3 regions of the Frankia umida genome follow, and region 3 is predicted to be linked to each of the others. Evidence: predicted binding sites of a transcription regulator. Region 3 holds the regulator's gene; each other region holds the start of a gene.
What was found. Region 3 encodes LexA, which represses DNA repair genes until DNA is damaged. Its sites were predicted from a motif close to CGAACNNNNGTTCG; they were not measured.

Region 1 (10,018 bases), on a different contig from region 3:
GTCGTCGTCATCGAGGACGGCACAACGAGGTAGGAGCACATCCATGGCCAAGGCGGCCGTGCGCAAGCCCAAGAAGAAGGTTTGCGTGTTCTGCAAGGACAAGGTCGAGTACATCGACTTCAAGGACACGTCGCTGCTGCGTAAGTACATCTCCGACCGAGGCAAGATCCGCGCGCGTCGGGTGAGCGGCAACTGCAGCCAGCACCAGCGTGACGTCGCCACCGCGGTGAAGAACAGCCGCGAGATGGCGCTGCTGCCCTACACCGCCTCGGCGCGGTAGGGGGTTCCTCGATGAAGCTCATCCTGACTCAGGAGGTCCCCGGGCTCGGCAGCCCGGGTGACATCGTCGAGGTAGCGAACGGCTACGGGCGCAACTTCCTGGTGCCGCGCAAGTACGCGATCCTCGCGACCCGGGGCGCGGAGCGCCAGGTCGAGCAGATCAAGCGGGCCCGGTCGGCTCGGGCGGTCCGCGACCTGGACCACGCCAACGAGATCGCCGGCCAGCTCGGCGGGCTCAAGGTCGAGCTGACCACCCGGGCGGGCAAGGAAGGCCGGTTGTTCGGTTCGGTCACGGCGGCCGACGTCGTCGCGGCTGTCACCGCGGCCGGCGGCCCCGAGCTGGACCGTCGTCGGGTCGACCTGACCACGCCGATCAAGACCCTCGGCGCGCACACCGTCTCGGTGCACCTGCACCCCGAGGTGACCGCGTCGCTGAAGGTCCAGGTCCGCAAGGCCTCCTAGCCGGCTGCCTGGCTCTGTTGTCCACAGGGCCCGGTGACCGGTTTCGCCGTCGGGCCCCCGCACGTGGGGGCCCGACGCACAGGCACCAGCGAACTCCCCCGGGGTCGCCGCACCGCGCCGGTGCGGCCCCGGGGGAGTTCCGCGTTGCGGGAAAAGATCGGGGAGTTCGGGGAGGTCAGCGGCGTTTGGGCCGCGCTCGCCCGAAAATTTTTCCATGGATTGTTATCCACATGTCCGGCGCGGAAGGTGCGCGGTGTAGCTGGACTTCCGCCACCTTGCGGGGATCGTTGTCCACAGCTACGCACCAACTGTCCCGAGCTTCTCCCCAGGATCCGGCCCGTTGTCCACATCTTATCCACAAGGCCCTGTGGATAACTCTTTGGCGGTGGTGGCTGCGATCCGTAGGGTCAGGCCCTGGCACACCGCTCGGCGTGCCAGGTTGACCACCTCCCCAGAGTATACGAACATATGTTCGATACATGGGTGCGGTCAGATCGGAGCCGACTGGCCCGGTCGATTCGGGAGGGGGGCCTCGTGAGCGTCACCGAGATCTCGCGCGGCGCGGGCGGTCCCGCGGAGTTCGACCGGACCCCGCCGCACGACCTCCCCGCCGAGCAGAGCGTGCTCGGCGGCATGCTGCTGTCGAAGGACGCGATCGCCGACGTCGTCGAGGTCCTGCGGATGACGGATTTCTACCGCCCGGCGCACGGCCTCATCTACGAGGTCATCGGTGATCTCTACGGCCGCGGCGAGCCGGCCGACGTGATCAGCGCGGCGGCCGAACTCGGCCGCCGCGACATGCTGGAGCGCGTCGGCGGCCCGGGTTATCTGCACACGCTGATCTCCAGCGTGCCCACCGCGGCGAACGCCGGTTACTACGCCCGCATCGTCGGCGAGCAGGCGATCCTGCGCCGCCTCGCCGAGGCCGGCACCCGCATCGTGCAGCTCGCCTTCGGCGCCGCGCCCGACGTCACCGATGTCGTCGACCGGGCCCAGGCCGCCGTCTACGAGGTCACCGAGCGGCGCACGAACGATGACTATCTCCCGCTGGGCGACCTGCTCAACCCCGCCCTGGAGGAGATCGAGTCGATCGCGGGGCACGAGGGCTCGCTCACCGGTGTGCCGACCGGTTTCACCGACCTCGACGAGCTCACCAACGGCCTGCACGGCGGCCAGCTGTGGATCGTCGCGGCCCGCCCGGCCGTGGGCAAGGCGTTGGCGCTTGACACACCGCTACCCACGCCGAGTGGTTGGACGACGATGGGCCGCGTGGCCGTCGGTGACCAGCTGATCGGCGCCGATGGCCGGCCAACGCGGGTTGTGGCCGCCACCGAGGTGATGCACGGCCGGCCCTGCTACGAGGTCGAGTTCTCCGACGGGTCCGTGATCGTGGCTGACGCCCAGCACCAGTGGATCACCGAGACGAGGGCGGATCGCCGTCGCGTCATCGCGGATCGATCTGGCGGCCAGGTCCGAACTCTCACCCGGCCGGTCACGACGGAAGAGATCGCACGCACCCTCCGTTGCCAGACGGCGGATGGTCGAGCCAACCACGCGGTGCGCAACGCCCGTCCTTTTCAGCTGCCGGCTGTCGAGCTCCCCCTGGACCCCTACCTGCTCGGGGCGTGGCTCGGTGATGACACGTCCGCCGCGGCCACGCTGACCTCCGCGGATCCCGAGATTCCCGCGGAGATCCAACGGCGTGGTTATGACGTGCCAGCCAGCACCACGGCCAGGTATCGATACGGGCTGCAACGTCGTCGAGCGTCGCCGCAGGAGCGGACGTGCATGGTGTGTGGCCGTGCCTTCAGCAACGCGATGCCGCAGGTACGCACCTGTGGCCAGTCCTGCGGTGGCAAACTGCGCTTCCTCGCGGAGCCGCTGGCACCTCGTGCGTGCGTGGACTGCGGTGGGCGCATCACAAGCTATGGTCCGCGTTGCCGCTCCTGCCATGCGCGGGGCGGAACAGTGCAGGCCCGGCTGCGTTCGTTGGGCGTGCTGGGAAACAAGCACATTCCGGCTTCCTACCTGCGGGCCTCAGAGCAGCAGCGGCGCGATCTTCTGGCCGGCCTGCTGGACACCGACGGCACCATGTCAGCCAACGGATCGACTGCCCAGTACGCGTCGACCAGCGCGCGACTTGCCCGAGATGTCCGTGAGCTCATCCTTTCGCTGGGATACCGGGCCACCATCTCGACCAGGCGGGTGCGGGGTAGCTCGGAAGCGAGTTCCACCTGTTATTCGATCAGTTTTGCGCCTCAGGACCAGGTCTTTCGGCTGGCCCGCAAGGCACAGCGGCTGCAGCCGACCGATTTTCCGGGGGTCGGGCTGCGCTACATCACAGCCGTCCGGCCGATCCCGTCAGCGCCGGTCCGCTGTGTCGAGGTCGATAACGCGGAGCATCTCTACCTGGCAGGTGAGGCCTGTATTCCGACGCACAACTCGACTCTGGGTCTCGATTTCGCCCGCGCGGCGTCGATCAAGAACGGGATGACCTCGGTCATCTTCTCGTTGGAGATGAGCCGCATGGAGATCACCATGCGGCTGCTCTCCGCCGAGGCGCGGGTGTCGCTGCAGAACATCCGCACCGGTCGGCTCACCGAGGAGGACTGGGGTCGCCTGGCCCGTCGGATGGGTGAGGTGGCCGAGGCGCCGCTGTTCATCGACGACAGCCCGCACCTGACGATGATGGAGATCCGCGCCAAGGCCCGCCGGCTCAAGCAGCGCAACGATCTGCGTCTGGTCATCCTCGACTACCTGCAGCTCATGTCGTCGCCGAAGAAGGTCGAAAGCCGCCAGCAGGAGGTCAGTGAGATCTCCCGGTCACTGAAGCTGCTGGCCAAGGAGCTCGAGGTGCCGGTCGTCGCCATCTCGCAGCTCAACCGTGCCTCCGAGCAGCGCGCCGACAAACGCCCCCAGGTCTCCGACCTGCGCGAGTCCGGCAGCCTCGAGCAGGACGCCGACGCGGTCATCCTGCTCTACCGGGAGGACGCGGTGGAGAAGGAATCCGCCCGTGCCGGCGAAGCGGATCTGATCATCGCCAAGCACCGTAACGGCCCGACCGGCACCGTCACCGTCGCCTTCCAGGGGCACTACTCCCGCTTCGTCGACATGGCCAACTGACGCGGCCCCGCCGGCCCGGCCGGGTTCCGGTCGCGCCTGCCTGCCCGGCTCACCGGTCGGGTCGCTGCCGGTTGTGCCCGGATGTCCGCCGTGGTGCCCACCGGCCGCCGCCGCGGTGACACACTGGACGCACCATGACCTGGGTGGCCGGCCAGGCCACCGGCCCGACTGTGGGACGCGAGGAGATGCCAGGTGAGTGACGACGCGAGCGGCGCGGTCGTGCAGGACTCCCCGCCACCGGCCACGTCGGCCGTGCTCGAGGTCGCCCGGTTCGCGATCCGGCCTGGCACCGAGCGGGCCTTCGAGGTCGCCTTCGGGCAGGTGCGGTCCGAGCTGCTGGGCACCTCCGGCTGCCGCGGCGCCCGGATGACCCGTGGTGTCGAGTCGCCGTCGACCTTCGTGTTGCTCGTCGAATGGGACACCCTCGACGCGCACCTGGTGAACTTTCGGGAGTCCGAGTCGTTCGTCCGGTGGCGGGCGGCCCTCGGGCCGTACTTCGCCGCGCCGCCGGATGTCGCGCACTTCGCCGACGTCCGACCGGATCCGTCCTGATCTCGGCTGACCGGGCCGGCCCCTGACCATGGCGAACTTCTTTGGCTTTCTGGTCGTCGCGCCGATGATGGCGGCGATCATCGGTTTCGGTATCTGGCTGTTCCCGGCGATCCTGATGCGCGACCGTGTTCGCGAGTTCCGCATCCGGCCGTTCGCCTTCTTCGTCACCGGCTATGCCGCCACTTTCCTGCTGAGCATCTACCAGATCTTCGCCGTTCACTCGGTGGGCCCCTTCGCCGGCACGGTCGCCTCGCTCGGGCTTGTCTGGGTGATCCGCGACCAGTGGCGTCGGCGTCGGCCGCCCTCCGATCAGCGCAAGGCCGCCGGACCACAGCAGCCCGGCCAGGCGGGGCCCGTCGGCTATCCTGGTCAGCCCGGCTTCCCTGGTCAGCCCGGCTTCCCGGCAGGTCAGTCTGGCTATCCGGGTCAGTCTGGCTTCCCGGGTCAGCCCGGTTATCCGGGTCAGTCTGGCTTCCCGGGTCAGCCTGGCTATCCGGGGCAGAGCGGGCCGCCGGGTTATCCCGGCTACCCGGCGGGTCAACCGGGATTCACGGGCCAGCCAGGTTACGGAGGCCAGCCCGGGACCGGTGGTTTTCCGGGTCAGGCCGTGCCCCCAGGTCAGGCGCTGCCCCCGGGGCAGGCCGGCTCGCCCGGCCAGGCGGACGGGGCGGGACGGCCGTCCGGGCATGGAGCAGGGGCTGCTGATCGCGGCGGCTCGGAGACGCACGAGAACGCGTCCACAGGGTCCGGGGAATCCCGGCCGGCGGGCGTCGACCCGGCCCCGGAGTTGCCGCCACTCGACGAGATTCCGGAGATCCCGGACTTTCTGCCCGACTTTGATGCGCTGCCTGCCGCTCCCGACCCGCGGCGACCCGGCGGTTCCTCGTCTCGAGGCCCGAGCGGGGAGCGCCGCGAACCCGGCAAGGATGAGGGAACGTCCGCCGGCCAGAGCGATCCCGGCGCCGGACCCGGGCCGGCCGCCGACGGTCGCGGGTCCGGACGGCGGATCGCCGGCTATCCCTTCGCGGCTCCCCCTCCTGACGGGGCTGGTGGCACGCCGCCGCCGGATCCGATGGACCCGGACGACTGACGCCGCCACCGCCTTACTCCGCAACCGGTCCGAAGCAGGATCCGTCCGCGACCGTCCGGAGCAGGATCCGTCCACGCGGGTCGTCGCAGGAACAGGCCAACGGGATCGCTGGTCCCGGAAGATCTGTCAGGGGCGTGCGGCAACGTGATGGCGGGTCGCGTCGTCACGTCCGCCATGTGGCGTACCGTCGGGTCATCACCCATGACCGCGTCAGCGGCCGATCCGGACCATTGCGCGACGTGGCCCGTGGCCCGTGGCTGTCGGCCCTGGTCGGTGTCGGTCGGGGTGATGCCCGTTGCCGATGTGATGCCCGAGGTCGAGATGCCTGCACTGCGTTCCCGAACGACCACGCACGGCCGGAACATGGCTGGTGCCCGTGCCCTGTGGCGGGCGACCGGCATGACCGACGACGACTTCGGTAAGCCGATCATCGCGGTAGCGAACAGCTTCACCGAGTTCGTCCCGGGGCATGTGCACCTGCGCAACCTCGGTCAGCTGGTGGCCGGCGCCGTGGCGGAGTCCGGTGGGGTGGCGCGTGAGTTCAACACGATCGCGGTGGACGACGGAATCGCGATGGGGCACGGCGGGATGCTGTACTCGCTGCCGTCCCGGGAGCTGATCGCGGACAGCGTCGAGTACATGGTGAACGCGCACTGCGCGGACGCGCTGGTCTGCATCTCCAACTGCGACAAGATCACGCCTGGGATGCTGCTCGCGGCGATGCGGCTCAACATTCCCACGGTGTTCGTCTCCGGCGGCGCGATGGAGTCCGGCAACGCGGTGATCTCCGGGGGCACGGCGCGGGCGAAGGTCGACCTGATCACGGCGATGTCGGCGGCGGTCAGCCCGGATGTCTCCGACGACGACCTGTCGTCGATCGAGCGGTCGGCCTGCCCGACCTGCGGCTCGTGTTCGGGCATGTTCACCGCGAACTCGATGAACTGCCTGACCGAGGCCATCGGACTGTCACTGCCGGGCAACGGGTCGACCCTGGCCACGTCGGCGGCGCGGCGCGAGCTGTTCCTCGAGGCCGGCCGGGTGATCGTCGATCTGGCCCGGCGGTACTACGAGAAGGACGACGAGGCTGTCCTGCCGCGATCGATCGCGTCCGTGGCGGCGTTCCGCAACGCCTTCGCCGTGGATGTGGCGATGGGCGGGTCGACGAACACCGTGCTGCACCTGCTCGCCGCCGCGGTCGAGGCCGGTGTCGGTGTCACGCTCGCCGACATCGACGAGATCTCCCGGCGCGTGCCGTGTCTGTCCAAGGTGGCCCCCAGCTCCACGCTCTACCACATGGAGGACGTCCACCGGGCCGGCGGAATCCCGGCCATCCTCGGTGAACTCGACCGGGCCGGCCTGGTCGACCCGAGCACCCACTCGGTGCACGCGGCGAACCTGCGTGAGTTCCTCGACCGCTGGGACATCCGCGGGGCGAATCCGTCGCCGGACGCGATCGAGCTGTTCCACGCCGCTCCCGGCGGGGTGCGCACGATCGAGCCGTTCAGCTCGACGAACCGCTGGGAGTCCCTCGACACCGACGCCGAGAACGGCTGCATCCGTTCGGTCGAGCACGCCTATTCGTCGGAGGGCGGCCTCGCGGTGCTGTTCGGCAACCTCGCCGTCGACGGCGCCGTGGTGAAGACCGCCGGGGTCGACGAAAGTCAGTGGACGTTCCGCGGCCCGGCCCTGGTCGTCGAAAGCCAGGAGGACGCGGTCGACGCGATCCTGACCAAGCGGGTCAAGGCCGGTGACGTCATCATCGTCCGCTACGAGGGGCCCCGCGGCGGTCCGGGCATGCAGGAGATGCTGTACCCGACGGCGTTCCTGAAGGGCCGTGGCCTCGGTCCGAAGTGCGCGCTGATCACGGACGGGCGGTTCTCCGGCGGGAGTTCGGGCCTGTCGATCGGGCACGTCTCGCCGGAGGCGGCGCACGGCGGCACGATCGCCCTGGTTCGCGATGGCGACATCATCGAGATCGACATCCCGACGCGGCGTCTGGAACTGCTCGTGTCGGGCGAGGAACTGGCCCGGCGGCGAACCGAGCAGGAAGCCGCCGGTGGCTACCGGCCGGTGGGCCGGGAGCGGCCGGTCTCCGCGGCGCTGCGTGCCTACGCGGCCATGGCCACCTCCGCCTCGACCGGGGCCGCACGGGACGTCTCCCTGCTCGGCTGATCCTGATCCTGGTGGGGCCCGCCCGGTCAGGCGGGCCCCACCCACCAGCCCGGCAGGCCGAACGAGTCGGCGAGTGCCCGGGCAGGTCCGGTGCGGGGAGCCGTGGCCGGCCGGTCAGATCGGGGCGGCGGCGGGTGGCGAGGCCGGGGTGGCGAGGGTGAGCGCGAAGGCGCCGTCGGGGTCGGTCCACCGGGCCGCGCACGCCCAGCCGGCCTGCTGGAGCTCGGCGTCCAGGCCCGCCGGGACGAACTTGGCGCTGATCTCGGTCAGCACATCCTCGCCCCGGGTGAAGTCGATGCTGAGCTTCAGCGCCCTGATGGTGACCCGCTGGTCGCGCACGGCGCGCAGCCGCATCTCGATCCACGAGTCGGCGGCGTTCCACACCGCGATGTGCGCGAAGCCGCGGATGTCGAAGTCCGCATCGAGCTCGCGGTTGATCACTGTGAGGATGTTGCGGTTGAACGCGGCGGTCACGCCGGCACCGTCGTCGTAGGCGGCTACCAGCCGATCCGGGTCCTTGGCCAGGTCGGTACCGAGCAGCAGCGCGTCGCCGGGGCCCGCCTGGTCGCGCAGCGCGGTCAGGAACTTGTGGCGGGCCGCGGGATGCAGATTGCCGATGGTGCCACCGAGGAAGGCGATGAGGCGGCGCCCGCCGGTGGGCAGCTGCGCCAGGTGCCGTTCGAAATCGCCGACCACGGCCAGCACGGACAGCCCCGGATAGTCGGCGAGGATCGCCTCCCCCGCGCTGGTCAGCGACGTCTCGTCCACATCGAAGGGGACGAAGCGGCGCAGGGTGCCGGTGTCGCGCAGCGCGTCCAGGAGCAGTCGGGTCTTCGCCGAACTGCCGGAGCCGAGTTCGATCAGGGTGTCCACCGGGCTGGCGGCGGCGATGTCGGCGGCGTGCAGCTCGAGGATCGCCCGTTCACACCGGGTGGGGTAGTACTCCGGCAGCCGGGTGATCTCCTCGAAGAGGAGGCCGCCGTGGGCGTCGTAGAACCACTTCGGCGGGAGGGTGCGCGGCGGGGACGACAACCCGGTGAGGACGTCACGGGAGAGTGCGGAGATCCGGTCGTTCTCGCGGACGTGCCGTTGCACGGTCAGACCGGGGCCAGCGGTGACGGATTCACGTGGAACAGTGGTCGAGTCCACGGGCTCAGCCGTCCCGGCGGGGGCGGTCGTCGGAGTGCTCGGTGTCATCGTGGCGTCCTCCATCGACGGTGTGCAACCCACAGTAGCCATCTCCGCTGGTCAAGCTACGAAGAGTGACTTTGCGCGTGTCGGCCACCAATAGGTAGTGGTCGGGAACCTCGATCCAGCCTGCCCCATCGTCATCCGGCTCACTCGCGACGAGGACACCGTCCTCCTCGATCCGATAGACGAGGGTCTCTCCCCAGGCGGTCGCGACGAGCTGGGTTCCATCGGTTACCACCAGATTGAGGCGAGCCGCTGACGGCCGGTCCGCTCCATCTGATCGCGGCGACCCGGACGCCGCCGGTGCGGCCGGCGGGCCCGGCGGAGCTGGTGGGGCTGGGGCTGGGGGCGGGGTCGTCCAGTCGCCGGCCCAGGGGCGTAGGGCGCCGGGGCGGGAGTCGGCGAGGCCGGCGTCGCCGAGGGCGGTCACCACCCGGGCGACGGCGTCGGCCAGGGGCTGACGTGCGGCGTGCTCCCAGACCAGCGCGGCCAGCAGCGCCGAGTCGCAGGCGGAATCGGGTGCGGGGGCCTCGGGATGCCGCGCGAGCAGGGTGCGGACGGCGGCGGGGTCCACCCGGCCGTTGTGACTGAGCAGCCGGGTGCCGTCGGTGAAGGGAGCGGTCGCGGACTCCTCGACCGGCATGCCGACGCTCGCGCTGCGCACGGCGGCCAGCACGCAACCCGAGGCGATCACCCCGGCCATCGACGCGTAGGAGGCGTCCGTCCACATCGGAACCGCTCGGCGGTAGCGGGCCGGCCCGGCGCGTAGCCGCGGGGCGTACCAGCCGACACCGTAACCGTCGGCGTTGATCGTGCCGTGCCGCATCCGCCGCGGCGCCCAGGACTGACGCAGCAGGCCGTGCGGCCGTGCCATCGTGAGTTCGGCGAGCGTGCGGGCAGCACCGATCCAGGCGAGATGACGACACACCGTCGGCTCCCTCGGGTCGTCAGTCGGCGTCGCGGGCCAACCGGAAACCGGCGAAGATCTGGCGCCGGATCGGGTAGTCCCAGTTGCGGAAGGTGGCCCGGCAGGCCGGTGCGCCGGTCGCCCAACTGCCACCGCGCAGGACCCGGAACGCGGACGACTCCCCGTCCTTCGGGAAGAAGACCTCGCTGTACTCGCGGTAGGGATGGGAGCGGAAACCCGGG
Region 2 (10,018 bases), on a different contig from region 3:
CTCGCCCAGCAGCTGCTCGTGACGCTGCTGCCGCATGCCGGTAAGGCACGCCGGGTGGGCATCACCGGCGTGCCTGGCGTCGGCAAGTCGACGTTCATCGACGCGCTCGGCACCATGCTCACCGGTAGCGGCCATCAGGTGGCGGTGCTCGCTGTCGACCCCTCGTCGACCCGCACCGGCGGCAGCATCCTCGGCGACAAGACCCGGATGTCGGCCCTGGCGGTCGATCCGGCGGCGTTCATCCGCCCGTCGCCGACCGCGGGCACACTCGGTGGAGTCGCCAAGGCCACCCGCGAGGCCATGGTCATCATGGAGGCAGCCGGCTACGACGTCGTCGTCATCGAGACGGTCGGCGTCGGCCAGTCGGAGACGACCGTCGCCGACATGGTCGACACCTTCCTGTTCCTCACCCTGGCCCGCACCGGCGACCAGCTGCAGGGCATCAAGAAGGGTGTGCTCGAGCTCGCGGACGTCATCGCGGTGAACAAGGCCGACGGCCCACACGAACTCGATGCCCGCCGTGCCGCCCGGGAACTCGCTGGCGCCCTGCGGATGCTGCAGGGTGCCTCCGGCCCGCGGGACTGGAACACACCGGTGCTGACCTGCAGCGCCGAGCAGCGCGTCGGCGTCGACACGGTCTGGGCGCAGATCATCAAGCATCAGGACACCCTGGACGCGTCTGGCGAACTCGCCGCCCGTCGCCGCCGCCAACAGGTCGACTGGACGTGGGCGATGGTGCGCGACCGGCTGCTCGCCGATCTGCACGCCCATCCGCAGGTCCGCGCCCTGACCCCAGACCTGGAACAGCGTGTCCGCGAGGGCAGCCTCACCCCGGCTCTGGCCGCCGATGCCATCCTCTCCGCCTTCGCGCAGTCGACGGGTGAGCCGACCAGGTCGTCGCAGTAGCAGGCCTTCCGAGCTCAGGAGCCCGCCGTTGGCACGGACGCTCGCTCCTGTTTCGTTGGTGTCCTGTCCGGCATGGAGTCGCATTGGACGTGTCCTGTCGTGCTGTTTGGAGGCCGCCGGGACGGCGACGCGAAAAAACTCGGCCGGCTATTTCTATGGAATCCGCTTATTCGTCGTGGTCCCGGGCTGGCGTGGCTTCATCGGGTATGTCAGACCTCGTTTCTTAAGCAAGCTCAGGATGGCAACGATCTGAGCTTGGCTCCCATTACAGCCTGACGGCGGGCGCCTGTCTTCTCTGCGGGATATGTGATTCCTGGCAAGGAAATAGTTTCGGGATCATGCGGTCGCCTTGCGTCAATATGTGAAGCTCGAGACTGCTGCCAGGTCGCGTTGCTTATTTCGGCGATCGGATGCTCGTGGATTGGCTTCTGTGTATCCTGATCATACCCTCTTCCTCTCTCCATGCAAGAGCTGACCGCGGGTCTTCCGGCGGCAGGAAGCTTGGTGTTGTGGTCGCAGCTATGCGCGACTCTCGGGCTCACTGAACCGCTGTTCCACTGCTTCCATCCTGCGTTGTCGCTGGTCGCTGGGGGTGTGGGTTGTCTCTGTACCCGAGTGCGTGCACGTGGGTTGTCAGCCGCTTGTCCATCGGCTATGATTCGAATGCACGTTCGATCGTCATGAGTGGAGGTGGCGTATAGCTTCAGTGATGTATAGATTCGCTGTCTTCTCCTGTCTGCGAGCGCGTGTCCATGCTTTCTTCTCATCTGCTTTTTTCGGCTGTCTTCTTTTGGGACGGGGGTGCTGGTGATGGTGTCGGTGGTGGGTGCCAACGAGGCGTCGTCGCAGGAACGGGAGGCGGTCGAGTGGCTGGCGTCGGTGGAGGTGGGGGGTCGGCGTGTGGCGGGGTTGGGGGATGAGGCGTGCGTGGCGTGGGATGCGGAGGTGGGGCGGCGAGTGGCACGGGCCGAGGCGGAGCGGTTGCTGGTGCGGGCTCGTCTGGCCGGCCTGCGTCCGCTGCCGAGAGTGCCTGTGAACGGGTGCGATCCCGAGGACGAGGGTGGCCCTGGTGTTGACGGGGAGGGGGACGACGGGCGGGGAGTGCCGGCTGAGGGCGGGGCGCGCAGCGGGGTGTGGGCGGAGGCGAAGCGCTGGGGCTACAGCGAGTTCGTGGGTGAGGAGGTAGCTCTCGGCGCGTGCCTGTCGTCCGCGGAAGGCGGTCGGCAGGTGGCTTTCGCGGTGCGGGTGGTGCGTCGGCTGCCAGGAGCGGTGAAGGCGCTGTATGACGGAGCGATCGATCTGGCGCGGCTGGTGGCCTTGGACCGGTTGACCGCTCAACTGGCCGACGAGCTGGTGGATGCGGTGGCGACTCCGGTTCTGGCGAAGGGCGGCCGGCCGAGCCTGGCCGCGTTCGAGCAGGCGGTCCGTCGGCGGATTCTGCGGGTGGATCCGCACGGGTCGCAGCAGCGAAGGGAAAAGGCCGAGGAGGGCAGGCGGGTGGAGATGCGGGCGGAGCCGGACGGCATGGCCCGCCTGGCCCTGCTGTTTCCAGCGGAACAGCTGTGGGCGGTGTGGGCGCGGATCAGCCACCTGGCCCGAGGGATGAGGGCAGGTGATGGGCGGAGTTTTGATCAGCGCCGGGCAGATGTGGCTTACGGTCTGTTGATGGGGGCGGATCTGGGTCGGGTCCCGGTCGAGATGCAGGTGATCGTGCCGGTGGAGACGCTGCTTGGGCTCGCCGAAAATCCGGGAGAGATCCCGGGTCTCGGTCCGATCCCAGCGGAAGTGGTGCGGCAGATGAGCGAGGAGCCGCTGTGCACGTGGCGGCAGATTCTCACCCGCCGAGACAGCGGTGAACTGGTGGATGTGTCAGATCGGCGTTTTCCGTCGGCGGCGCTGGCCCGCAAGGTTCGGGCGCGGAACACCACCTGCACGCTGCCTGGATGTGACCAGCCGGCGGTCAGCGCGGATATTGATCACAGCGTTTCCTGGGGTGACGGTGGTAAGACCCGGGAAGGCAATCTTGCGCCGGTCTGCCGACGTCATCATCGAATGATGGGTCGCCGCAAGCGCCATCCCAGCCCGATGAACGAGTCACCCCGGCCCGCCGGCTGGCAGATGCAACAGGGCGCGCCCGGCCACATCACCTGGACCACTCCCACCGGTGCTCAGCACCACACGCACCCTGATAACTACACAGCGGAATAGGTTCGCGTCGGCTCGGTGAAGATGCCCGGCCAATGGGTGGCGATCCAGCCCGTTGGCCGGGCACCGAGACGCTCGGTGCGTCGGGCTCTGCCGCATGTGTGCGGGCACCTGATCGGCTTCCGCCTCGGGAGGTCGGCTGATGCTGCGTGCAGGCGGATCGATGGGTGTTCACGCGGCCGAGTCAGCCCTCGGACCACCTTGACCGTGGGGGTCGCAGCTGAGTCATGCGGTTGCCGAGCGAGGCTGGTCGGGCATCCGGTTGATCGGGTGGTCGCTGGTCGCCCAGAGGTACTGGACGGCGTAGCTGCGCCAGGGGCGCCAGGCGGTCGAGTGGGCGCCGAGGCCGCCCGCGCTGGTGGGCAGACCGAGGTCCGCGGCAGCGCGCCGTACGCCGAGGTCGGTGGGGAGGAAGGCGTCGGGGTCGCCGAGGGCGCGCATGGCGATCGACTCGACCGTCCATGGGCCGAGGCCGGGCAGAGCAGTGAGTTGGACGCGGGCGTGGTGCCAGTCGGCTCCCGCGCCCAGATCGATGGTGCGCTCGGCGAGCGCTTCGACGAGAGCGGTGAGCGCGATGCGGCGGCTGCGGGGGAAAGCCAGCGCGGCCTCGTCAAGCCCGGGCAGCCCATCGGCGAGGTCACGCATCGTGGGGAACAGATGGGTCAACGCGCCGCCGAGGCCGTCGACGCGTGGGCCGAGGGCCTCGACCAGACGGCGAGCGTGGGTACGGGCCGCGGCGGTGGAGACCTGTTGGCCGAGGATCGCGCGCACGGCGAACTCGTCCGGGTCGGGGGTGCGCGGCACCCGTCGGCCGGGGGCGGCGTGCACCAGCCGGGCGAGTGTGGGGTCCTCGGCGAGGTGGGCATCGACGGCGACCGGGTCGGCGTCCAGGTCGAGCAGTCGGCGGCAGCGGCTGATCGCCGTCGACAGATCCCGCAGGTCGGTGAGGGTGAGCTGGCAGGCGACATGGTCAGGCCGCGGCCGCAGCGCCACCGCCGCGGGGCCGTGCGGCAGGCGCAGGGTGCGGTGAAAGGCACCGTCGCGCCACTGCTCCACCCCGGGGATCGCGGTGGCCGCCAGATGCCCGAACAGGTTGTCCGGGCACAGCGGTGCGCGAAACGGCAGGCGTAGGGACAGCGTTCCTACCGGCCGCATGGGTACGGCGAGCCCCGTGCTGTGCGCCGGGCCTGCCGGCTGGCTGGACTCCGCCGACCCGGGAACCGTCACGAGCGGGATGGGGGCGCGGGCGGCGCGGTGACGCAGGTCGGTGGGGGAGAGCGCGAAGATCTCCCGGACGGCGTCGTTGAACGCCCGGATGCTGGCGAAACCGGCGGCGAAGGCGACATCACCCATCGGCAGGTCGCTGGTTTCGATCAGCAGGCGCGCGGTCTGCGCGCGCTGCGCCCGAGCCAGCGCCAACGGGCCGGCGCCGAGCTCGGCGAGCAGCTGTCGTTGCACCTGGCGGGTGCTGTACCCGAGCTGGGCGGCGAGGCCGGGCACGCCGTCGCGGTCGACCACCCCGTCGGCGATCAGACGCATCGCTCTGGCCACGAGATCGGCGCGGACATCCCACAGGGGCGAACCGGGACTCGCGTCCGGTCGGCAGCGTTTGCAGGCTCGGTACCCGGCCTGCTGGGCGGCCGCGGCACTTGGGTAGAAGCGCAGGTTCTCGATGCGGGGGACGATGGCGGGGCAGCTCGGACGACAGTAGATCCGGGTGCTGCGCACGGCGGTGAAGAACCAGCCGTCGAAGCGGGAGTCCCGGGACCGCACGGCCCGCACACAGCGCTCGGCGTCGTCGTACATGTCCTCCAGCATCGTCGCAGGCACGGCTGGATCCGCGCGGAAAAACGACGTCTGCCTCGGTGGACCGGTACATCCGACGGGACCGGCGGGTGTGCGGGTCCGGTGAGCTCGAGGGGCGCGGCGGGGCGGTTCAGAATGATCGCGACATTTTGTGTCCGACACCGGACATGCCGGTTTGTCTTCCACGGTGTCTACGATGAGCGGACCAGCGGTCAGGGAGATCGTCGCTGGTCGGGCGCGTGTTTCCTGGGAGGGGGCGGGCCCCGCGAACACGTGGCTCAGGAGTCGCGGTGGGATATCAGCTCGGCATAGACGTCGGATCCGTGCACACGATCGTTGGTATCGCTGACGGCGGCTGGCCGCGGGTACTCGAACTCGGCGGGCAGCGGCGGTTGCCGTCCGTGGTGTACGCCGCGCCGGGCGGAGGCCTGCTGTTCGCCCGAGCGGCGGCGCGCCGGGCGCGGACCGATCCGGACCGTGCGGCCACCGACCTGCTGCGTCGCCTCGGTGACGAGGGCCAGGTCGTGCTCGGCGGCGCGGCCTACAGCAGGGAGTCATTGCTCGGCCGGCTGGTCGCCCATCTTGTCACCACCGCCGCGCAGCAGCTTGGCGGTCCACCCGACCAGGTGGTCGTCACCCATCCGGCGTTCTGGCCCGCCTCGCGGCGCGAGGCGTTCACCGAGGCGGTCACCCAGCTCTCCGGCCTGGAGATGCCGGTGACCGCCGTGGCGGCCGCCGACGCGATGGGCACGCTCCTGGCCCGCTCGTCGGTCACCCAGACCGTCGACCTGGTCGGCTGGTACGACCTGGGTGCCGGCTTCCTCGACACCGCGGTGCTGTCCTTCTCGCCGTTCGGCTTCCAGGTCGTCGGTACGGCGGCGGGCATGCGTCACGGCATCGGCATCGACCTGGACGGGCTGCTGGTCGACCAGGCGCTGACCCACGCCGGTATCGACCCCCAGCGGGTCGACCGGTCGGATCCGGCGACCAGGCTGGCCCTGGCCCAACTGCGTCGCGACGCCGCGCAGGCCAAGGAGGTGCTGGCGGAGGAGGCCGAGGTCGACCTCACCGTGGCGTTGCCCGGGGTGAGCACGGCGGTCACGCTCACCCGCGCGGAACTCGAGGCGCTCACCACTCCGACGATCGACGACACGGTGGGCGCGTTGCGCCGGGCGCTGCGGTCGGTCCCGGCCGAGCCGGCCGATCTGTCCCGGATTCTGCTCTCCGGCGGCGTCGCCTACCTGCCGTTGGTGTCGCGACGGCTACGTGAGGCTTTTCCCGCGCTGCACCGGATCGAGCACCGCTCCGACGCGGATCTGGCGATGGGCGCGGCGCTGCTGGCCGCCGACTTCTCCGATCGGGCGGCGCGGGCCGGCGGCGGCGTGTTCGGCGGCGAGCCGGTGCAGGATCCCTATGACGTGACGGCGGTGATTCGTCCACCGGACGCGGCGAGCCTGAGCTCACTGCCGCCGTTCATGTCCGGCGGCGGCACCACCCCGCTTGGCCGCACGGGTGGACGAGGCGACGCGCCGGGGACGGCGGCTGGCGTGGCTGCGGCCAGCGCCGCAATGGCCGCGGCCAGCGGGGGAGCACCCACGGACGCGGTGACGATGGCGGCGGCTGAATCCGCTGCTGGGTCCACGCCGACCGCGCCGGCGGAGGCCGCGGCCGCGGGTACCGCGGCGCAGGGTGGTGATGCCGGGGCTACCGCGATTGTGCCTGGCATCGATGCGGCAACCATGCGGTGGGCCGGTGGTCCCGGGACTGGCGGGCCATCGGAGCCGCAGCTGGCGAACCTGGCCGGTGCGGGGAGCGCCGCTGGTCATGGTGCTGCGCATCCTGGGTCCGTAGCCGGCGCCGCGGATCAGCCTTGGGCAGGGGCAGGGGCAGGGGCAGGGGCAGGGGCAGGGGCAGGGGCAGGGGCAGGCAGCGGCGGCGCCGGCAGCGGCGCGGCTGGCAGCGGCGGCGGGATCTTCGGTTCGCGCCGGACGATGGTCGCCGCCGCGGTGGCCGCGGTCCTGTTCGTCGTCGTGGGAACGACCGCGGGAGTGCTGCTTACCAACCGTGACTCCGGGTCCGAGCCGACGGCGGTGGCGTCCGCGGGTCCGTTCCCCACCACCGATCCGATTCCGAGGACGGTCAGCCCGTCGCCAGAGCCGCCGGCGGCCGCGAACCTGGTCCGAATCGCCGGGTCGTCCGAAGTCGGGCCGATCTCGGAGACCGCCTACAACGAGTTTCGCCAGACCCAGCGTAACGTGACCGTCAGTGTGGAGTCGAGCAGCACCGAGGATGGCTTCAACGCCCTGTGCAGCGGCGAAGTGGAGCTGGCGGACGCGTCCTTCGAACCGAACCCGGGATCGCTTGACGATCCGTCCTGCGCGAAGCGCCTGGTGGGGTTCGAGGTCGCTCACCACACGCTGCCGATCGTGGTGAATCCGCAGAACACCTGGCTGCGTTGCCTGACCCTGAAGCAGGTGCGACAGGTATGGGGCGCGAGCTCCACGGTGACCCGGTGGAGCCAGATCAATCCGTCCTACCCGGACGAGCCGATCACCTTTGTCGGGCCGTCGCGCAACTCGGTGCAGGCCCAGGTGTTCAACGCGACGATCAGCGACGCGAGCGACAGGTCCCGGTCCTATGCGCAGCAGTCCGACCTTGGCCGGGTGGCCAACGACGTGGCCGGTGAACGGCTGGCCATCGGATTCCTCGACTATCCGACTTTCGAGACGTTCGGCAACCGGCTGCGCGGAGTGGAGATCGACAACGGTGAGGGCTGTGTCGCACCCACCGCCGTCGCCGTCGGCACCGGACTTTACCTACCTCTGTGCAAGCCGCTCTACGTCTACGCCCTGCCCGAGTCGCTGCGTAAGCCGGCGACCGCCGCCTTCCTTTCGTACTTCCTGCAGAACGGACGGAAGATCGCGTTCGACGCGCACTATGTGCCGCGTACGGACGAGACGGTGAACGAGAACATCGCGCGGCTGAAGACCCTGACGCAGGGGGTGGCGCCGGTACCCGCCTGACACGGGACCGCCGCCGCCCGGCCCACCGACGGCCCGCTCATCACGGGGCCGTCGGTGGGCCGTCTTACGCCACGGAATGCATGATCGTGCAGGAATAGGTTCCGACGACGACGTTGGTCGGGACCGTGACGGTCAGGGTTGGGCTCCAGCTCACCGAACTCGCGGCGCCGCGGGCGGCGGTGGCGGAGAACGCCCGGCGACCGCCGGCGAGTGTGACGGTGTTCGCGCCCGCCGGCTGGCCGGGGGTGACGACGCTTACCGGACCCGTGGTGGCGGTCGCCGCACCGGAACGGTACTGCAGCAGCCCTGAGGAGATGCGCTCGTAGGGTCGCCCGGATCCGGTGGTGCAGGTCGTCGAGATGACGGTGACCGCCCAGGAGCCACCCGCCGAGTCGCTGGAGACTGTCACCGTGCCGAGCGAGCCGGCCAGGGTGCCACCGCCGACCCGCAGAGAGCCAAGGCTCGCCGTGGTCGGTACCGTGATGGAGTAGGCGGCGTGGGCTGGGCCGCAGGTCAGCGCGCCGGCGACGAGCGCCAACGCCGTGAGTACCGGTAGCCCACCGACAGCACGCTGCCGATGGGTGAAACACAATCGCATGGCCGCTCCTGACCCCGGGAAACTGGGTGGTGACGGATTGCTACCAGTGGTAGCGGTCGCAGAGCAAGGAAGGTGCCGTCCACGGTGACCGAGTCCGGGACCGAGCGGGCGGATAGGGCGGTCGACCCGGTCGGCTAGTCAGGCGGCCAGCCCGCCCGGACGGTGGGGCGGTATCAGGGTCGGGCCGAAGGTGGGTTGGGCCGAAGCTAGGCCACGGCTGGGGCTGGGGCTGGGGCTGGGCTATGGGCAGATCCGGGGTCGGGTTCGGGCTTGACCGGGGTCAGGGTCGGACCGCGGGCAGGTCTGGGTCAGGGGTGCGGCGGGGGCCAAGCCGGGCTGCGGCCGTGGACGGGTCGAGGCCAAGTCGGGTCGGGCCGTGGCTGGGTTGGGGAGCGGCGGGGGGCGGCCTGTGGCGTGGCTCCGACACGCAGGAATTCGCTTAGTACTTGTATTGATACTGAGAGTGATAGCGTCGCGCCGCGCATCCGGCGGTACCCGCACGTCGCCTCGGCGAGTCCGATTCCGCTGCTGGGGTGCGTTCGTGTAGTCACTCTTGGGGGTTCTTCAAGTGCGCAGGTCCACCACCCTTTTCATCGGCGCGGTCGTGTCGACCGCGGCAGCTTTCGCCGCAGCGCTTCCTGCTGACGCCGCCTCCACCTCCACCACGTCCACCACCTTCAGCCTGACCGGCGGTGCGCTCGACATCACGGCGCCGGCGACCGCTGACCTGAGCAGTTTCCCGGTCAGCGCCGGCTACGTCTCCGGCAACCTCGGCGACGTCGTCGTGACCGACAGCCGCGGTAACTCGGGTGCCAGCTGGACGGCGAGCGTCAGCGCGACCGCCGTCACGGGCAGCGGCACCGCCGAAGGTGTGAGCCTGCCGCCCGAGTCCGTCTCCTATGACCCAGGTGTGATCGGCGCCACCAACGTGACCGCGGCCGGTGTGCGACTCCAGTCGCTGTCCGAGACGCCACAGGCGACCGTCGCGGGCACCGCCGGTACCGGCGTCAACTTCGCCACCTGGAACCCGACGCTGGGCGTGAACATCCCGGCCGCTTCCGCGATTACCGGTACTTACACCGTTACGCTGAGCCACTCGGTCGCCTGACCGGTTCGACTCGACTCGTAGACAAGGATCCAGACGAGTGACGGTGGCGAGAACATGCGCGTAGGACCCCGCGTGGCCGTGCGATCCGGCCTGAGTCTCAGCACGCTGGGAACCCTCGTCACCGTGGCTGCACTGCTCCTGCCCGGCACCCTGGTCGGCACGTCCCCCGCCCTCGCGGCGGGTGGGCGTGCCGACCAGGCGGCAGCGGCACCCGCGCAAGGCGCATCACCCCAGAACGGTTCGACCCAGAACGGCCCAGCCAAGGGCGGACCGGCGGGTTCCCAGTCGGAGGCGGGACGCTTCGGTATCCGGCTGACCGAGGTGACCGACTCGCTGCGCGATGACCCGCGGGCCCGCGAGTACATCATCGAT
Region 3 (10,018 bases):
ATCTCGCCGGCCTCGCGACCGCGCGCGATGACATCGGCGACCGCGCTCACGTCAAGCTCGTCGATGTCATCGGACACGGCCGCCAGAGAGCGGCTGGTAGAGGTACGGGCAGAGGTGGCGGACCGGCGAGTACGCCGCGGGCTACGCGGGCGGTTCTCGTCGGTACGCTCGGCAAGGTCCAGGGCAGGCAGCGTCATCAGTGGCAAATCCGATGGTCGGTGCGGGTGGGACGTCTGTTTCCGTGCACAAGGGAGGCAACGAACGATGCTGCGGAACCATTCCCTGTGCAGGGCGCACCCGGACATCAGCGATCGCCGGGCCTACCGGCAGTGTAGACCCTGGCCTTCGAGACGCTGAACCCGCTGTCGCGAAGACTACCTGTCAGATCCCCTCGTGTGGCGTGTTCAGCGAACTATCTTGACCGTCTTGCGTGCCCGGACCCCCGTCGCGACCCCACATCTTCAACGAAGAGTAGTCCCATAATTACGGATGGCGAGAAATTTACGGCGACTGCCGCGCGCGCCACATTTCCGGTTCGCTACCGCCATCGAGCCGCTCCGGCGCGTGCGCCCCACCACAAGGTGCCGACAACTCCCCCGGACGGCGACCCCCACCCGGGCGCGCCCTCGCACCGTCCCAAAACTGTCCCGCCGCTGTCCCGGTGTCGTCCCGCGACCGTCTGGTCTCAGCATGTCGTCGGCGTGTCGGCGGCGCCACCCGAACCGGCCACGGTCCGCACCCGCCCAGGTAATGCGGGCCACACCCGGGGCGGCCTACCAAGGTGCACAGGGTGTGACGGCTACTCTCACACGATGGTTGCACCCAGCCTCCCGGCAGAGCTGGCGGCGCTACGCGAGACCGCGGTCTCGGTGCTGCGCGGCAACGACCTCGGCGACGTGACCCGGCCATCGCCGACGTTGTATCCGCACCAGTGGCTCTGGGACTCGTGTTTCATCGCGATCGGGCTGCGCCATCTCGACCCCGACCGGGCCGCGGCCGAGATCCTGTCGCTGCTGCGCGGCCAGTGGCCCAGCGGCATGATCCCCCACGTGATCTTCGCCGAGACCACGGACTTCTACCACGCCGGCCCGCAGCGCTGGCGCTGCGACCGGGTGACGACGACGGCCGGCGGCATGCAGAGCACCGGCGTCACCCAGCCACCGATGATCGCCGAGGCGGCGGTGCGGGTGGGCGAGGTGATGACCGGCTCCCAGCGGGCCGCGTTCTACCGCGCGCTCTACCCGGGGCTGCTGCGCTTTCACCAGTGGCTTTACGACGAGCGCGACCCGGACGACGACGGGTTGGTGGCGCTTGTGCACTCCTGGGAGTCGGGGATGGACAACACCCCGACCTGGATGGAGATCACCCGCCCGGCCGCACCACTGGGGGTCCGGGTACTGCGCCGCGTCAACGGCGACGACGCGCTCGACGCGCTGCGCCGCGATTCCAAGGAGGTCCCCCCGGACGAACGGCTGACCTCCGGCGACCTGTTCACGCTCTACCGGATCGTGCGCGAGCTGCGCCGATCCCACTACAACTTCCGCGAGATCCGGCGCACCATCGTCCCACTGGTACAGGACGTGGCGTTCAACGCGATCCTGGTCCGGGCGAACGAGCATCTGGCGACGATCGCGGCGGAGATCGGCGAGGTCATCCCGCCCCGGCTGCGCCGCTCGATCCGCCGTTCCCGCGAGGCCATCAGCCAACTGGCCGTGGACGGGCTTTACTACAGCCGCGACTTTCGCACCCACACACTGTTGCGGCACGAGACGATCGCCGGCCTGCTACCGCTGTACGCCGGGGTCGTTCCCGACGACCGGGTCGACGCGATGGTCAAGATGATCAGCTCGCCTCGGTACTGGTCGCGGTTCGGTGTGGCCAGCGTCCCGGTGGACGACCCGGCCTTCCTGCCTCGCTGCTACTGGCAGGGCCCGGTCTGGGTGAACATGAACTGGCTGATCGCCGACGGCCTGGAGCGTTACGGCCGCCTCGACGCCGCCGACGACCTGCGCCGCAACACCGTCGACGTGATCGCCGCGTCCGGTGCCATGTACGAGTACTACTCCCCCCTGGACGGCTCCGGCGCCGGCAGCAACCGCTTCTCCTGGACCGCCGCCCTGCTCATCGACCTGCTCGCCACCCAGCGCTGACTCGCCCACCCGCAGGTCTGAGCGTTTTTCTACAGGTCGGCCCCGCCGAGTCACTGCTGCGACCCGGCGGCGCGACGGCCCGGACATGACGCTGGTCGGCCGTCAGGATCGGCTGCCCGGGGACAGGCCCCGGGCAGCCGCGCGAGGACAGGCAGCGCTCAGCTGCAGCCGCTGGTGGAGCCGCACTGCTCGCAGACGTAGCAACTGCCGGCCGGGCGCATCGTCACACCGCAGGTGAAGCACAGCGGGGCGTCGACGACCGTCTGGGCGATCAGCGACTCACCGGGCGAAGCGAGACGCAGTTCCCGGGCCACGTACTCCGGCCCGTGCCCGTTCGCGTGCGCCACCCCGTTGCTGTGCGCGGTCGGGGTGGTCGGGGTGGTGGACGGAGCCTCGGTCACGATTTCCGGTGCCACCGCGGTCGGGGCCTCGTCGACGGGAGCGGCCGGGACGACGGAGGCGCCGTACTGGCCGGCGACGGCACGGGTGCGCTCGGCGGCGGTGGAGATGCCGAGCTCGGCGCGATGGTCGGCGTCGAGGTAGTCCAGGGCCAGGCGACGGAACAGGTAGTCCATGATCGACTGGGCGATCCGGACGTCCGGGTCGTCGGTCATGCCGGCGGGCTCGAAGCGCATGTTGATGAACTTGCTGACGTAGGCCTCGAGTGGCACGCCGTACTGCAGGCCGATGGAGATCGCGATGGCGAACGCGTCCATCACACCGGCCAGTGTGGAGCCCTGCTTCGACATCTTGATGAAGACCTCGCCGAGGCCGTCGTCCGGGTAGGAGCCTGCGGTCAGGTAGCCCTCGGCGCCACCGACGGCGAACGACACCGTCTGGGACGGGCGGGTCTTCGGCAGGCGGCGGCGCACCGGCCGGTACTCGACGTCGGCCGCGAGGGCGACGGGTGCCGCCTGCACGGCGCCCGCACCGGTCCCGGACGCGGCGGCGCTGGCGCTGGCGGCGGCCGCGTCCCGCCTGGCGCCCCTGACGTCCGTCAACGGCTGGCCGACCTTGCAGTTGTCACGGTAGATGGCCAGGGCCTTGAGGCCAAGCCGCCAGCCGGCGAGGTAGATCTCCTCGACCTCCTCGACGGTGGCCGTCGAGGGCATGTTCACCGTCTTGGAGATCGCACCGGACAGGAACGGCTGCACCGCGGCCATCATCCGGACATGCCCCATCGGGGAGATCGCCCGCTCGCCGATCGCGCAGTCGAACACCTCGTAGTGCTCCTGGCGCAGACCCGGGGCGTCGACGACGTGCCCGTGCTCGGCGATGAACTCGACAATCGCCTCGATGGTCTCCTCGGTGTATCCCAGGGCGCGCAGCGCCGCCGGCACCGTCTGGTTGACGATGCGCATGCTGGCACCGCCGACCAGCTTCTTCATCTTGACCAGGGCGAGGTCCGGCTCGATACCGGTGGTGTCGCAGTCCATCGCGAGACCGATGGTGCCGGTCGGGGCGAGCAGGCTGACCTGGGCATTGCGCCAACCGTGCTTGTCACCGACGGACTGTGCCTTCGCCCACTCCCTCGACGCGGCGGCCAGCACGCGGGTGTCCTCACCGTGCGCGGCGCGGACGGTGTCACTCGCGGCGGCGTGCTTGCGCACGACCCGACGGTGCGCGTCGGCGTTGCGGGCGAACCCGTCGTAGGCGCCGACGATGGCGGCGAGCTCGGCGGAACGGCGGTAGGCGGTGGCGCTCATCAGCGAGGTGATCCCCGCGGCGAGCGCCCGTCCGCCGTCGGAGTCGTACGCCCGGGCGCTGGCCATAAGCAGCGCGCCCAGGTTCGCGTAGCCGATACCGAGCTGCCGGTAGGCACGGGTGACCGTGGTGATCTCGGGCGTCGGGAAGTCCGCGAAGCAGATCGAGATGTCCATCGCGGTGATGATCAGTTCGACGGCGGCGACGAACGCGTCGGCGTCGAACGTCCGGTCCGGGCGCAGGAACTTCAGCAGGTTCAGCGACGCCAGGTTGCAGCTGGAGTTGTCCAGGTGGACGTACTCGCTGCACGGGTTGGACGCGCTGATCCGGCCCGTCTCCGGGCAGGTGTGCCAGTCGTTGATGGTGCCGTCGTACTGGATGCCCGGGTCGGCGCAGCCCCAGGCCGCGTCGGCGATCGTGCGGAACAGCTTCCTCGCGTCGATCGTCTCGATCGTGCGGCCGTCCAGCCGGGCGCGCAGGGCGAAGTCCTGACCGTCGACGACGGCGTTCATGAACTCGTCGGTGACCCGCACCGAGTTGTTGGCGTTCTGGTACTGCACCGAGGCGATGTCGCGCCCACCGAGGTCCATGTCGAAGCCGGCGTCGCGCAGCGCCCGGATCTTGTCCTCTTCCCGGGCCTTCGTCTCGACGAACTCGACGATGTCCGGATGGTCGACGTCCAGCACGACCATCTTGGCGGCCCGCCGGGTCGCCCCACCCGACTTGATCGTCCCGGCCGACGCGTCGGCGCCCCGCATGAAGCTCACCGGCCCGGACGCGGTGCCCCCCGAGGAAAGCAGCTCCTTCGACGAGCGAATCCGCGACAGGTTCAGCCCCGCCCCCGACCCTCCCTTGAAGATCAGGCCTTCTTCCCGATACCAGTTGAGAATCGACTCCATCGTGTCATCGACCGAAAGAATGAAACAGGCCGACACCTGCTGTGGTGCCGAGGTGCCGACGTTGAACCAGACCGGCGAGTTGAAGCTGAAGACCTGGTGGAGCAGCATCCAGGCCAGTTCGTGCTCGAAGATCTCGGCGTCGGCGTCACTGGCGAAGTAGCCGTGCTCCCGTCCGGCGGCGGTGTAGGTGAGCACGACCCGGTCGATGAGCTGGCGCAACGAGGACTCCCGGACCGGCGTGCCGATCGCGCCGCGGAAGTACTTGCTTGTCACGATGTTGGAGGCGTTGACCGACCAGAAGTCGGGAAACTCCACCCCGCGCTGCTCGAAGTTGACCGAGCCGTCCCGCCAGTTGGTCATGACGACGTCCCGGGACTCCCAGGTGACCTCGTCGTACGGATGGACCCCGGCGGTCGTCCGCGAACGGCGGATCCTCAGCCCGGACGGCCTGGCCGCCGCCTTGCTCGCCTTCGTGCCGCGGCTTTCGGTCATGACGCTCCTCGTGGTGTTCTTGTGCTCGTCGGCGCACTGCTTTTCGGCGCGGGCCGGCTCGCCATGACGCGGCGGCCGCGCTGTGTCTGAGATGCCCGCGCACCACCGACCGCGGCGGCTACTCGGCCGGCATCCCCGGACGGGCGGGCCGTAGCGGCATGGCGAATCGGGGCATACGGGATAAATCCACGTCGGCGGGGTCAGGTCGTCCCAGAACTCACCGGGGCGGACCGGCGTGGCGAGGTCGTGCTTCCAGAACTCGAGGTACGAGCGATGCGGGCCGCGGCGCGGTCAGCCGTGCTCGGCCGCGACCTCGATCAGGGGACCGGGCGCCCGCGCGCCGCCGCCCGGCGGGCCGGCGCCGTTCGGGCCGGTGCCATGGAGCGCGGAACGGGACGAGCCCACGCCGAACGGACCCTCGCCCGCCGGCTCGGCGGGACTGGCCGGGTGGGCGGCCTCGCGGCGGGAGGTGGATGTCTCCGCCCGCAACGCCGAGATCGCGTTCTCGAAGTCGGTGAGCGACTCGAAGGCGAGATACACCGACGCGAACCGCAGGTAAGCCACCTCGTCGAGCTCCCGCAGCGGGCCGAGAATCGCCCGGCCGATCGCCTCGGCGGGAACCTCCGCGGAGCCCGCGGAGCGCACCGCGTCCTCCACGCGCTGCGCGAGCAGGGCGAGATCGTCATCGCGCACCGGTCGGCCCTGGCAGGCCTTGCGCACGCCGGCGACCACCTTCGCCCGGCTGAACGGCTCAGCCACCCCGCTGCGCTTGACCACCCGCAGCGAGGCCTCCTCCATCGTCGTGAACCGACGCCCGCACGACAGGCAGGAACGCCGCCGGCGGATCGCCGAGCCTTCTTCGGCCTCCCGACTGTCGACGACGCGACTGTCCGGATGCCGGCAGAACGGGCACCGCACGCGTTGACGCCTCCTCAGCCCGGACCGGCACGACCACCCTCGACGCCACCCTCGACGCACCAGATGTTGTGCCCAACCCTAGCGCACCACACCATGACTGGGGCAACAACCCCCCGCAGTGCCACGCTGGGACACCCGTGCGCGGATGGTCCGCAACCGTCCGCGAGCACCGCCGCGCCGGCCGGGACCGTGGGATACCGGCAGGTCACCGCGACAACCGGCCGGCCGCCAGGCCGAGGACTCAGGGTGTTCGACCCGTCGGGGGTACCCGGCCGCCACGCCCCACCACGACTGACACAGCCCGCTCCAGCCGGCGTTCGCGACCGCGCCGACCTCATTCCAGCAGCAGGAACTCACCGGGCACGAGATCGGGCGAGGACAGGTGGTTGACCCGCATCAGCCGGTCGACCACGACCCCGGTGTCGGCATCGGGATCGAGCGCGACGGCGATCTCCCGGAGGGTCTCCCCCGCCACGACCAGATGCCCGCGCCGCGGCTCATCCGCCCGCACCAGCGACGCACGCGGCACCATCACCATGAGCGCGGCCGCGACACACAACGCGATGACCGCGACGACGACCACCCGACCCCGCCGGGTCAGCCGCAGCGGCGGCTCGGCGCCACCCCCGACCCGGGAACCCGCCACGACCCCGGATGCCGCCACGGCTCCGGAAGCCCCCACCGTGCCCCGGAACCCCATGGACGGATGGCACGCCCACCCGCCGGCGCCACCGCGCCGCTGGGCCCGCACCACCGCCAGATCGACGACCCGTGTCGCGTGGTCCACACTCACGACAACCTCCCGGAGCGAGCGGACAGGAGCCGGTTACGAACTCCCGTTCGATCGAACTACTGGTCGATTGTGACACGGACCCGCGGGGAGAGGAAGAGACACGCTCGAACAGACGTTTGAGATTCCGCGACCGTCCGGTTACCGTCAAGACGATCAGGTGTGGACCGGACGATCCCCCCCGGTCGCGGACACTGCACGCCGTGGCGAGGCTGGGCACCCCAGGTGACCGGCGATCGCGTGGAATCACGGTCCGCGATCCGGGGTTGCCATCCGGCCACTACGCGGTATGCGACGAGGAGAGCGGTAAGCGATGACCACCCAAAGCAGGGGAACGCGCCGAGGCGGTGCCCGCGGCAACGTGCGGCCCTTCCCGGACAACCCCGCGGACGCGCCCGGACTGACCCCCCGGCAGCGCAAGGTGCTCGAGGTCATCCGGGCGGCCGTGGAGCGGCGCGGATACCCGCCCAGTGTGCGGGAGATCGGCGAGGCCGTCGGGCTCACCAGTACCAGCAGCGTGGCGCACCAGCTGAAGATGCTGGAGGAGAAGGGCTACATCCGGCGCGACCCGAACCGGCCGCGGGCGATGGAGGTGCTCGGCGCCGACCGCCCGCGCCGCGCCGGTGGCGGTGGGAGCGCCGCGACGGTGGTGCCGGCGTTCCCCGGCGAGGCGCCGGCCGCCCCCGGTGCCGCCAGCGATCCGCAGGCGACGTACGTGCCCGTGCTCGGGCGGATCGCCGCAGGTGGGCCGATCCTGGCCGAGCAGGCCATCGAGGACGTCTTCCCGCTGCCGCGGGAGATCGTCGGCGAGGGCACGCTGTTCCTGCTGCGGGTCGTCGGCGAGTCGATGGTGGGCGCGGCGATCTGCGACGGCGACTGGGTGGTCGTGCGCCAGCAGCCGGTGGCGGACAACGGCGAGATCGTCGCCGCCATGATCGATGGCGAGGCCACGGTCAAGCGCCTGCGGGTGCGCGACGGCAAGGTGTGGCTGCACCCGGAGAACCCGAGCTTCAGTGACATCCCGGGTGAAGGCGCGTCCATCCTCGGCCGGATCGTCGCGGTGCTGCGCCGGGTCTGACGGGCGATGGCCGGCCGCCTGGGGGCGGCCGGCCAGTTCGGGTGGAGGTCAAAGCCGGGGTGCCCGGCCCCCGCTCAGGCGCGGAACATGTCGAGATCCGCGGCGAGCGCCGGTGAGACCCGAGCCGTCAGGCGCGTGCCGTCACCGGTGTGTTCCTGACTCAGAACCTCGCCGATGGCGTGAATCCGCGAGACGAGGTCACCCCGCGTGTACGGGAGCAGGACCGTGAGTTCCACGTCCGGATGTGGCACCCGCAGGCTCAGGGCCTCGACGAGCGCGTTGAGGCCGTCTCCGGTGCGCGCGGAGATGAACACCGCGTCCGGGGCGAGCTGGCGCAGTTCGGCCAGCACCGTCGGTTCGGCCGCGTCGACCTTGTTGACGACGATCAGCTCGGGTACGCCGCCCGCGTCGATGTCGTTGAGGACCTCCCGCACCGCCGAGATCTGCCCGGCCGGATCCGCGGCGGAGCCGTCGACCACGTGCAGGATGAGATCGGCATCGGCGACCTCCTCCAGAGTGGAGCGGAACGCCTCGACGATCTGGTGCGGCAGGTGACGGACGAACCCGACCGTGTCGGTCAGGGTGAACGCCCGCCCGTCGGGCAGGGTCGCCCGGCGCACGGTGGGGTCAAGGGTGGCGAACAGCGCGTCCTCCACCAGCACTCCGGCACCGGTGAGCCGGTTGAGCAGCGAGGACTTGCCGGCGTTGGTGTAGCCGGCGATCGCCACCGACGGCGCCTCGCCGCGGCGCCGCGACGAACGCTTGGTCTCCCGCACGGTCGACATCTCGGCCAGGTCACGACGTAGCCGGGCCATCCGCGCCCGCAGCCGACGCCGGTCCGTCTCGATCTTGGTTTCACCGGGGCCGCGGGTACCGATCGGTGCCCGACCACCGCCGCTGGCGGCGGCCCGGGACATGGATTCACCCCAGCCACGCAGCCTCGGCAGCATGTACTGCAGCTGGGCGAGTTCGACCTGCGCCTTGCCCTCTCGGGACGTGGCGTGCTGGGCGAAGATGTCGAGGATCAGCGCCGTACGGTCGATCACCTTGACCTTGACGATCTCCTCGAGCTGGCGGAGCTGGCCCGGGGTGAGCTCACCGTCGCAGATCACCGTGTCGGCGCCGGTCGCGGCGACGACCTCGGCCAGCTCCCGCGCCTTGCCCGAGCCGACGTAGGTCGCGGCGTCCGGCCGGTCGCGGCGCTGCACGAGGGCGTCGAGGACGGCCGAACCCGCCGTCGTGGCCAGGGCCGCGAGCTCCGCCATGGACGCCTCGGCCGCCCGCAGCGAGCCCGACGTCCACACCCCGATGAGCACGACCTGCTCCAGTCGGAGCTGCCGGTACTCGACCTCGGTGACATCTTCGAGTTCGGTCGCCAGGCCCGGCACGCGGCGCAGAGCCACGCGATCCGCCAGGTCGAAACCATCACCCGAATCGGCGAAGAAACCAGAAAGCGCCGCCGTATCGTCGTCGGCGAGTTCGATGAGTGATCTGTCCATAGTGGACGCATCCAGGGCGTCGGCAGGAAGTGTCATACCATCCGTTCTCAACGCGGCCCGCTGCCGCGGCATTCCGCGTCGCTTCGTTTGGCCAGGTCACGCGCGTGTGCGGCGACCATCGGAGGGGCTGCGCGACCCGCGTACCGCGGGCGGCGGTCGTCCTTCCGTCGTCTGCCAGGGTCCCACGCCGACGCGGCGATCGCGAATGGTTTCGGGCGGATCTCCGGCGGTGTTCGATCCCGGTCGATGCTCTGTGCTAAGCCGCCGGTCGGCCGAGATGGCGCGTAGCGTCGGGCTCGTGTATCGCGAGCGCCGCGCCGTCGGGCTGCCGGCCACCGTCTGGATCGCCCGATCGGACCGGCCCGATCGGGCGATCCACGCCGGCCCGGGCGGTCAGGTCGGCGAGGCGCACCGGGTGCTTCCCGACGGCGGCATCGACATCATCTGGAGCTCGGATGGCCGGCTGATCGTCGCCGGTCCGGATACGG

Region 1: dnaB (replicative DNA helicase) is a predicted target of LexA. The motif match lies at 1,203-1,216, and genes of this name have one in related genera.
Region 2: MXD59_RS05775 (HNH endonuclease signature motif containing protein) is a predicted target of LexA. The motif match lies at 1,567-1,580, and genes of this name have one in related genera.

What each region holds. Positions count from the first base shown of each region.
Region 1 covers NZ_JALKFT010000003.1:99,604-109,621, reverse strand. The annotation lists gene rpsR (30S ribosomal protein S18) at 44-280, shown strand; gene rplI (50S ribosomal protein L9) at 292-741, shown strand; gene dnaB (replicative DNA helicase) at 1,276-3,864, shown strand; gene MXD59_RS04300 (antibiotic biosynthesis monooxygenase family protein) at 4,057-4,416, shown strand; gene MXD59_RS04295 (hypothetical protein) at 4,445-5,506, shown strand; gene ilvD (dihydroxy-acid dehydratase) at 5,828-7,678, shown strand; gene egtD (L-histidine N(alpha)-methyltransferase) at 7,793-8,875, opposite strand; gene egtC (ergothioneine biosynthesis protein EgtC) at 8,832-9,797, opposite strand; gene egtB (ergothioneine biosynthesis protein EgtB) at 9,817-10,018, opposite strand, start outside.
Region 2 covers NZ_JALKFT010000004.1:125,069-135,086, reverse strand. The annotation lists gene meaB (methylmalonyl Co-A mutase-associated GTPase MeaB) at 1-906, shown strand, start outside; gene MXD59_RS05775 (HNH endonuclease signature motif containing protein) at 1,717-3,114, shown strand; gene MXD59_RS05770 (AlkA N-terminal domain-containing protein) at 3,337-4,917, opposite strand; gene MXD59_RS05765 (Hsp70 family protein) at 5,241-7,940, shown strand; gene MXD59_RS05760 (hypothetical protein) at 8,005-8,538, opposite strand; gene MXD59_RS05755 (hypothetical protein) at 9,107-9,646, shown strand; gene MXD59_RS05750 (COG1361 family protein) at 9,719-10,018, shown strand, end outside.
Region 3 covers NZ_JALKFT010000008.1:171,229-181,246, reverse strand. The annotation lists gene MXD59_RS10800 (RNA polymerase sigma factor) at 1-197, opposite strand, end outside; gene MXD59_RS10795 (amylo-alpha-1,6-glucosidase) at 813-2,150, shown strand; gene MXD59_RS10790 (vitamin B12-dependent ribonucleotide reductase) at 2,309-5,245, opposite strand; gene nrdR (transcriptional regulator NrdR) at 5,537-6,163, opposite strand; gene MXD59_RS10780 (LysM peptidoglycan-binding domain-containing protein) at 6,498-6,956, opposite strand; gene lexA (transcriptional repressor LexA) at 7,267-8,031, shown strand; gene hflX (GTPase HflX) at 8,106-9,566, opposite strand; partial or broken gene MXD59_RS10765 (DUF6597 domain-containing transcriptional factor) at 9,829-10,018, shown strand, end outside.